2 regions of the Bradyrhizobium sp. Crot121 genome follow, and region 2 is predicted to be linked to the other one. Evidence: predicted binding sites of a transcription regulator. Region 2 holds the regulator's gene; the other holds the start of a gene.
The links. The regulator PhoB, encoded in region 2, activates phosphate uptake and scavenging genes when phosphate is short. The targets are predictions, from matches to a motif close to TGTCATNNANCTGTCAT.

Region 1 (4,699 bases), on a different contig from region 2:
CGCCGGCATGACCGAGCGCGATCCGCGGCAGCGGATGCGCTTCATTGGATGTCTCAATGCGCTCGATGCGCCCACGTAGGGACGCAAGCGTGCTCAGGCGTGCGCTCGTCATGCGCCGCTCCTTAAGGAAGATATCGGGGCCGCTGCTGGCTTCCGGGAGAAACTAGAAGCTGGCCCAATTGTTCATGGTATGTTCTAATATAAAGCCAACTGCGCGGGAGGAGTCAATCAGATTGGTAACGGGATAAATTCATGAATGAAATCAACTGGATTCATGAGAGCCGTCATGGCCGGGCTTGTCCCGGCCATCCACGTTCTTTCCTTGGTGAGGAAGGCGTGGATGCCCGGGTCAAGCCCGGGCATGACGAGAGGAGAGACAGGAGGGAGAGTAAGTGCCATGCACCACATCATCCTGGGCAGCGAGACTGATTTCGACGGCTGGCGAAAGGCAGCACGGACGCTGGTGCTGAACGAGGTGCCGCCTGACGATGTGACGTGGACGGTGCGCAACAACGAAGTCGAACCGTTCGATGCGCCGGACCGCGAAGCGCCGCTCGAGCCGCCGCACGGCACGTTCAGCGTGCCGGCCAAATTCGTCGAGCTGGCGAAAACCGCGATCCTGCATCGCGATGCCGAGCGCTTTGCCCTGCTCTATCGCCTGTTGTGGCGCCTGCGCCGCGACCATGACCTGCTCGACGTCGCCGACGACCCTGATGTCGCGCGCATCCATGCGATGGCGAAGGCCGTGCATCACGAGGCACAGCGGATGCGGACGTCGATCCGCTTCCGCGAGATCGGGCGCGAGCACAAATCGCATTTCGTCGCCTGGTTCGAGCCGCAGCATCATGTCGTGGAACTGGCGGCGCCATTCTTCGCGAGCCGCTTCGCCGACATGCCCTGGTCGATCCTCACACCTGATGTCTGCGCACATTGGGATGGACATGCGGTGTCGATCACCCCTGGTATCGGCGAGGCCGGGATGCCTGCAGGCAATCGGCTGGAGGAAATCTGGCAGCGTCATTACGCTACGATCTTCAACCCGGCCCGGCTGGCAGCGAAGCAATCGAGGAACCTGCGGGAGGCTTCGACGATTAAGCCCACAAGCGAAATCGCCACGCCACCGGAACCCGCCATGATCCGCCACGCCGACCGACTGAGTGCGCTGCGGAAGGAAGCCGCCGATTGCCGCGCCTGCCATCTCTATGAGCATGCGACCCAGACCGTGTTCGGCGAAGGCCCGCAAAGCGCGCAGGTGATGCTGGTCGGCGAGCAGCCGGGCGACAAGGAAGATCTCGCCGGAAAACCGTTCGTCGGTCCCGCCGGCCTGATGCTCGACCGCGCGCTCGACGAAGCCGGTATCGACCGCAAAAAGGTCTACGTCACCAATGCGGTGAAACATTTCAAATTTGTGCCGCGCGGCAAGATCCGCCTGCACCAGAAGCCGAATACGCCGGAGATCAAGGCCTGCCGCCAATGGTATGAGCGGGAACTCGCATCGATCAAACCGGACCTGGTAGTGGCGATGGGCGCGACCGCTGCGCAATGCGTGTTCAACAAGCTCACGCCGATCAACAAGAACCGCGGCCGCCTGATCGATCTTGACAACGACGTCAAGGCGCTGGTGACGGTGCATCCCTCCTATCTGCTGCGGCTCCCCGATGAGGATGCGAAAGCGCGGGAATATCAACGCTTTGTCGAGGATCTGAAGATCGCCGCGGAACTGTTGAGGAAACGCGCGCGGGCTGCGGCATAAGCATGGCCCCATGCATAGCACTGCAAATATCAAGCCGTTGATCTATTTACAACCTTACATTGATGGACAATACTCCCCTATTACAGGGGGAGTTTGGGGCGTCTTGTTCACGCCAATGACGTTCCCATGCGGTCGACGCGCTGCCACGGCGCCACAGCCCCGGCGTCAGGCAGCGCGCGACCGCTCCTCTCCATCACACATCCATCACACACTTTCGCTACGAGCATGGCTCGTCATGTGAATGGTCAACATTCGTGTCGCGAGCGCGCGTGACAGACGATCATCGATGCAACACCCAAGCACCGTTGCGACACGCGTTTCATTCAAGCACACTACGGCTGTCATCTAACCTTCAAGTCAATGGTCAAGACTAAGGGCCTCCTTCCGTATTTCGACGGGGCCTCAGAATGACCGATTTTGCACTCAATACTTCAGTACGCGACGAAAGACCGATTCAGCCGGCTTCAAGGCCAAATCTCGATAAAGGCTTCAATCCGCTGACGATGATCCTCTTCTTCGGCATCCTCGCGGCGGGGTTGCTGTTCGTCGCCTACAGCATCTATTCCGACGTCGATGCCACCGGCACCCGCGTCACCACGTTCTTGCCCTACATCCTGCTGTTCGTTGCGCTCTTGATTGCGCTCGGCTTTGAATTCGTCAACGGCTTCCACGACACCGCCAACGCGGTCGCGACTGTGATCTACACGCATTCGCTGCCGGCCGAAGTCGCGGTGATGTGGTCGGGCTTCTTCAACTTCCTCGGCGTGCTGCTCTCGTCTGGCGCGGTCGCCTTCGGCATCATCTCGCTGTTGCCGGTCGAGCTGATCCTGCAAGTCGGCTCCAGCGCCGGCTTTGCCATGGTGTTCGCGCTGTTGATCGCCGCGATCCTGTGGAATCTCGGCACCTGGTATTTCGGCCTGCCGGCCTCGTCTTCGCACACGCTGATCGGCTCGATCATCGGCGTCGGCATTGCCAACGCGCTGATGCGCGGCCGCGATGGCACTTCCGGCGTCGACTGGAGCAAGGCCACCGAGATCGGCTACGCGCTCTTGCTGTCGCCCCTGGTTGGCTTCATCTGCGCCGCGATACTCCTGCTCGTGCTCAAGATGATCGTGCGCAACCCTGCGCTCTATGCCGCGCCGGAAGGCCACAAGGCGCCGCCGCTCTGGATCCGCGGCCTCCTGATCCTGACCTGCACCGGCGTCAGCTTCGCGCACGGCTCCAACGATGGGCAGAAGGGCATGGGCCTGATCATGCTGATCCTGATCGGCACCGTGCCGACGGCGTATGCGCTGAACCGCACGCTGCCGGAATCCATGGTCGCCCAGTTCCAGAAGAACTCGGAAGCTGCCTCCAAGGTGATCGCGGCGAAGGGCGCCGGTCACAGCATCATCGGCGATCCCCGTCCGGCCGTGACGCAGTACATCTCGCTGCACCACCTCAATGAGGGCACGTTCCCCTCGCTCGCGGTGCTGGTGAAAGATGTCAGCGACCAGGTGACGAGGTACGGCTCGCTGACCAAGGTGCCCGCGGAAGCGGTCGGCAACACCCGCAACGACATGTACCTGATTTCGGAAGCGATCCGCTTCCTGATGAAGGACAAGGAGAGCGACCTCAGCAAGGAAGACGTCGCGACGCTGAATGCCTACAAGGCTTCGCTTGACAGCGCGACCAAGTTCATCCCGACCTGGGTGAAGATCGCGGTGGCGATCGCGCTCGGCCTCGGCACGATGATCGGCTGGAAGCGGATCGTGATCACGGTCGGCGAGAAGATCGGCAAGACCCACCTGACCTACGCGCAGGGCGCCTCCGCCGAACTCGTTGCCGCCGCCACCATCGGAGCCGCGGACACCTTCGGCCTGCCGGTGTCCACCACGCACGTGCTGTCGTCCGGCGTCGCCGGCACCATGGCCGCCAACGGCTCGGGGCTGCAGATGGCGACCATCCGCAACCTCCTGATGGCCTGGGTACTGACGCTGCCCGCCGCGATCATGCTGTCGGCTTCGCTCTACGTGCTGTTCGCGAACGTGTTCTGAGCGGCAGAGCCATCAACAACAAAGGCCCGCGCGATGCGCGGGGCCTTTTTGTTTTGTGCGAGGATAGCGCCACACTCTGTCATTGCGAGGAGCGCAGCGACGAAGCAATCCATCTCTCCGCAAGCGGAGGCATGGATTGCTTCGCTGCGCTCGCAATGACGGGGAAGGACGACGAAAGGGCGTCACACCGCGAGCGTGTTCTCCACCAGCTTGATCCAGTAGGACGTGCCGTAGACGATCGCCTCGTCGTTGAAATTGTAGGCGGGGTGATGCAGGCCGGCGCTGTCGCCATTGCCGCAGAAGATGAAGGCGCCGGGGCGCGCTTCCAGCATGTAGGCGAAATCCTCCGCGCCCATCATCGGCGGCATTTCGTGGACGTTGTTCTCGCCGGCGATTTCCTTGGCGATCTTGGTCGCGAACTCGGTCTGCGAGCGATGGTTGACGGTGACGGGATAGCCGCGCTCGTAGGTGAGGTCGATCCTGGCGCCGGTCATCTGCGCAACGCCGGCGACCACCTCATGGATGCGCTTCTCGACCAGCGCCCGCACCTCCGGCGTCAGCGTGCGCACCGTGCCACGCAGCTCCGCGGTCTGCGGGATGACGTTCCGGGCATTGCCGGCGTGGAATTCGCAGATCGAGATCACGGCCGAATCCAAGGGATCGACGGTGCGCGAGACGATCGACTGCAGCGCCGTGATCAATTGTGAGCCGACCAGCACGCTGTCGATGCATTTGTGCGGCCGCGCGGCGTGGCCGCCATGGCCTTCGATCCTGAAGTCGATCGCGTCCGTTGCCGCCATGATCGGGCCGGTCCGGATGGCGAACGAGCCGACGGGGATGCCGGGGCCATTGTGCATGCCATAGACCTGCTCGATGCCGAACCGCTCCATCAGCCCGTCCTTGATCATCG
Region 2 (4,699 bases):
TCACCGCGACGCCGGAGGTGAAGTCGAGATAACGCTCGCCTTTGGTCGAGATCAGCCAACAGCCTTCGCCGCGTTCGAAGCCGAGATCGGCCCTGGCAAAAACGGGAAGCAGATGCGACGTGGCGCGGTCGGTCATGGCGATCACTGAAGGGTTCAGACAAGCCTTTCAGACAAGCCCCGGCGGCGTGCAGCGATGCAGACACGCGGCTGGAGCTCATCCAGCGAAAACAAAACGTGCCGCCTTTGCAGGGCGGCACGTGAAGGCATTCTATGCGCGCGGCGGGTGCTGTCAATCGCCACGAAGCCGCCAGGCTGCGCTGCAAAGTGCCGGTAATCCGCAGTTTTCCGGTGTGGTGGAAAAGCCCGATTGCAATCCCTAAATGTCGGAACATGTGGACGCATAGGCGCGGACTCTTGCGCCAGAGTCACGCCATATTGTAGCGTCTAGCCTGTCGGGTACGACATCTCGTGCGGCAGTTTTGATCCCTTAGAGTCCTTTGTGTGCGGCGTACACGTTCGGGTGCGGTTTTCGTGCCCGGCGAGCCTTAAGGGATTCTGCCCGCAGGGATTTTTGAGATTAGGCATCGCAGCGCTGTCCCAGGATCGGCCGGCGCAACGCGAAGGGAAAGATGCGATGACGGTATTGACCTGGTCCGACGAACGCGTCGAGCAGTTGAAAAAGCTCTGGGAAGGTGGCCTCTCGGCCAGCCAGATCGCTGCGGAACTGGGCAACGTGACCCGCAATGCGGTGATCGGCAAGGTGCACCGGCTCGGCCTCTCGGGCCGCGCCAAGAGTCCTGCTGCAGCCGCGCCGCGGCAGCGCAAGGCGCGTCCCGCACAGCCGATGATGCGCGTGGCGCGTCCGGTCTCCCGCGGCAACACCGCGCTCGCCCACGCCTTCGAGGTGGAGGTGGAAGCGGACCCTATCGCCTACGACAATGTGGTGCCGATGAGCCAGCGGCTGTCGCTGCTCGAATTGAACGAGGCCACCTGCCACTGGCCGGTCGGCGATCCCTCGAGCCCGGAATTCTTCTTCTGCGGCGGCAAGGCGCTTCCCGGCCTGCCCTATTGCGCGCACCACTCCCGCATCGCCTACCAGCCGGCGGCTGACCGCCGCCGTCCGACGGTCAAGCCGTCACAAGGCAAGTAAGCCGACGACAGATCGTAGCCTGGGTGGAGCGCAGCGCAACCCGGGAACGCTGTATCGGCGGGTCCAAATTTCCCCGGGGTTACGCTTCGCTGCACCCGGGCTACGGATTGAGGTCGCCGGTTTACGACTGCTCGGCCTTCGCGAAGCGATCATCGAGCGCGTAGCCCGCGCCGCGGACGGTACGGATCGGGTCCTGCTCGCGGCCGGGATTGAGCAATTTGCGCAGGCGGCCGATGTGAACGTCGACGGTGCGCTCGTCGATATAGATGTCGCGGCCCCAAACGCTGTCGAGCAGCTGCTCGCGGCTGAACACGCGGCCGGGATGCTCCAGGAAGAACTCCAGCAGGCGATATTCGGTCGGGCCGAGATCGATCGGGCGGCCCGAGCGCGCGACGCGGCGCTTCTCGCGGTCGAGTTCGATGTCGCCATAGGTGAGCACGGTGGCGAGCCGCTCCGGGCTTGCCCGGCGCAACAGGCCCTTCACCCGCGCGAGCAGTTCAGGCACCGAGAACGGCTTGACGATGTAGTCGTCGGCACCGGTCGCCAGCCCCCTCACGCGCTCGCTTTCCTCGCCGCGCGCGGTCAGCATGATGATCGGGAGCTGCTTGGTCTCCGGCCGCGCCCGCAGACGGCGGCACAGCTCGATGCCGGAGAGTCCCGGCAGCATCCAGTCGAGCACGACAAGGTCGGGAATACGTTCCTTGAGCCTTGTGTCCGCATCGTCTCCACGGGCGACCGTTTCGACATCATAGCCTTCTGCATCGAGATTGTAGCGCAACAGCGTCGTCAGCGCTTCTTCGTCTTCGACCACCAGAATGCGTGCGCTCATCGGCTTGGCTTCTCCTATAGCGGGATGACTCTCTGCTTGAATCGTCATCCCACTCTTCCTTTGATGTTTGAGCAGGATCTTGGCTGAAAGCCGGCGTCGACTTTCCGGATGTTGCTCTAGTTGCCCGGAACGGTCGTGGCGAACGTCGTCATATCCCCCTTCGGCCGCTTGTCGGTGATCTGCTGACCCTCGATCATGTAGAAGACCGTTTCCGCGATGTTGGTGGCGTGGTCGCCGATCCGCTCGATATTCTTGGCGCAGAACATCAGGTGGATGCAGAACGAGATGTTGCGCGGATCTTCCATCATGTAGGTGAGGAGCTCGCGGAACAGCGAGGTGCAGATCGCGTCCACCTCCTCGTCGCTCTTCCAGACGTTCATCGCCGCCGGCAGATCGTGCGCGGCATAGGCGTCGAGCACGGACTTGACCTGCGACAGCACGAGGTCGGTCATGTGCTCCAGGCCGCGGATCAGCTTCAGCGGCTGGAAGTCGTTCTCCAGCGCGGCGACGCGCTTGCCCATGTTCTTGGCGAGGTCGCCGATCCGCTCGAGGTCGGTCGCCACCCGCATCGCGCCGACGATCTCGCGCAGGTCGACAGCCATCGGCTGGCGGCGGGCGATCGTCAGCACGGCGCGCTCCTCGATCACGCGCTGCAGGCTGTCGATCTCGATGTCGGAAGCGACGACACGCTTGCCGAGCGCGACGTCGCGGCGGATCAGCGCATCGACGGATTCGGTGATCATCCGTTCGACCAGCCCGCCCATCTCTGCGACCAGACGGGTCAGTTCCTGAAGATCGCTGTCGAATGCCTTGGCGGTATGTTCAGAAGCCATGATGTCCCTCCTCAACCAAACCGGCCGGTGATGTAGTCCTGGGTGCGTCGATCGCTCGGCGAGGTGAAGATCTTGCTGGTGTCGTCGAACTCGATCAGTTCGCCCAGATACATGAACGCGGTCTTGTCGGAGACGCGCGCCGCCTGCTGCATGTTATGCGTGACGATCGCGATCGTGTAGTCCTCCGACAATTCCTGGATCAGCTCCTCGACCTTGGCGGTCGAGATCGGATCGAGCGCCGAGCAGGGCTCGTCGAACAGGATAACTTCGGGCCGCACCGCAACCGTGCGGGCGATGCAGAGGCGCTGCTGCTGGCCGCCGGAGAGGCTCAGGCCGGAGGCGTTGAGCTTGTCCTTGACCTCGTTCCACAGCGCGCCGCCGCGCAGCGCTTTCTCGACGCGGCCGTCCATTTCAGATTTCGAGATCTTCTCGTAAAGGCGGATGCCGAAGGCGATGTTCTCATAGATCGTCATCGGGAACGGCGTCGGCTTCTGGAACACCATTCCGATCCGCGCCCGCAGCAGGTTGAGGTCGAGCTTGGGGTCGAGGATGTTGGTCTGGTCCAGCATCAACTGGCCGGTGGCGCGCTGGCCGGGATACAGGTCGTACATCCGGTTGAAGATCCGGAGCAGGGTCGACTTGCCGCAGCCGGACGGGCCGATAAAGGCGGTGACGCGGTTGGTGCCGAGCGTCAGGTTGATGTTCTTCAACGCATGGTGCTCGCCGTAATAGAAGTTGAGGCTGCGTGCAGTCACCTTTGGCGCCGCTTCCGGCAGCGACTTCTGGGGAATGGCCGCGCTCGGGCTGGTCGTCGATACGGACAGATCGGTCATTTTGCGCTCCTTTCGGCGCCGAGAATGCGCGCGCCGATGTTGAGCGCGAGCACGGTCAAGGTGATAAGCAAGGCCCCGCTCCAGGCGAGCTCCTTCCAATAGGCGTAGGGGCTCTGCACGAAGTTGTTGATGGTCACCGGCAGGTTCGCCATCGTCTTGGTCAGGTTCAGGCTGAAGAACTGATTGGACAGCGCGGTGAACAGCAGCGGCGCGGTCTCACCGGCGACGCGGGCGGTCGCCAGCAGCACGCCCGTGATCAGGCCGGAGCGCGCCGCGCGATAGGCAATCCGCTTGATCACCAGCGAGCGCGGAAGGCCAAGCGCGGAGGCCGCCTCCCGCAGCGGGTTGGGGACGAGCAGCAGCATGTCCTCGGTAGTGCGGAGCACAACCGGGATGACGATCACCGCCAGCGCCAGACAGCCGGCCAGCGCGGAGAAGCCGCCCATCGGCACGACGACCGCGCCATAGATGAACAGGCCGATGATGATCGACGGCGCGCTCAAGAGGATGTCGTTGATGAAGCGGATCACCGAGGTGAGCCGGTCATGCTTGCCGTATTCGGCCAGATAGGTGCCCGCGAACAGGCCGAGCGGCGCGCCGATGCCGACACCGATCACGGTCATGATCACCGAGCCGACGATCGCGTTCAACAGACCGCCATCGGTGGAGCCGGGCGGCGGCGTGTTCTTGGTGAAGACGTCGAGGCTGAGGCCGGCGAGACCGTTGTAGAACAGCGTGAACAGGATCAGCGCCAGCCAGGTCACCCCGAACGCGGCAGCGGCGATGCAAAGCCCGCGGATGATGATGTCGTTGCGGCGGCGTGCTTTGTAAATCGGGTTCATGTCAGTTCCCCGCCTTCCTTTCCAGACGCATCAGCATCAGTCGCGCGCAAGCGAGAACGATGAATGTCAGCACGAACAGCAAGAGGCCGAGCAGGATCAGGCCCGACTGGTGCAATCCGTCACTCTCGGCGAATTCGCTGGCGATCGCCGCCGAGATCGTCGTGCCCGGCGCGAAGATCGAGGAGGAGATGCGGAACGAATTGCCGATGATG

Region 1: a site for PhoB is predicted at 2,093-2,109, ahead of AC5ZGW_RS10505 (inorganic phosphate transporter). Genes of this name have one in related genera too.

The regions. Positions count from the first base shown of each region.
Region 1 covers NZ_JCAMOR010000008.1:88,595-93,293, reverse strand. The annotation lists gene AC5ZGW_RS10515 (ImuA family protein) at 1-112, opposite strand, end outside; gene AC5ZGW_RS10510 (UdgX family uracil-DNA binding protein) at 398-1,753, shown strand; gene AC5ZGW_RS10505 (inorganic phosphate transporter) at 2,161-3,789, shown strand; gene AC5ZGW_RS10500 (M20 aminoacylase family protein) at 3,972-4,699, opposite strand, start outside.
Region 2 covers NZ_JCAMOR010000006.1:53,279-57,977, forward strand. The annotation lists gene AC5ZGW_RS08550 (aspartate aminotransferase family protein) at 1-136, opposite strand, end outside; gene AC5ZGW_RS08555 (GcrA family cell cycle regulator) at 635-1,150, shown strand; gene phoB (phosphate regulon transcriptional regulator PhoB) at 1,272-1,979, opposite strand; gene phoU (phosphate signaling complex protein PhoU) at 2,096-2,812, opposite strand; gene pstB (phosphate ABC transporter ATP-binding protein PstB) at 2,824-3,645, opposite strand; gene pstA (phosphate ABC transporter permease PstA) at 3,642-4,487, opposite strand; gene pstC (phosphate ABC transporter permease subunit PstC) at 4,489-4,699, opposite strand, start outside.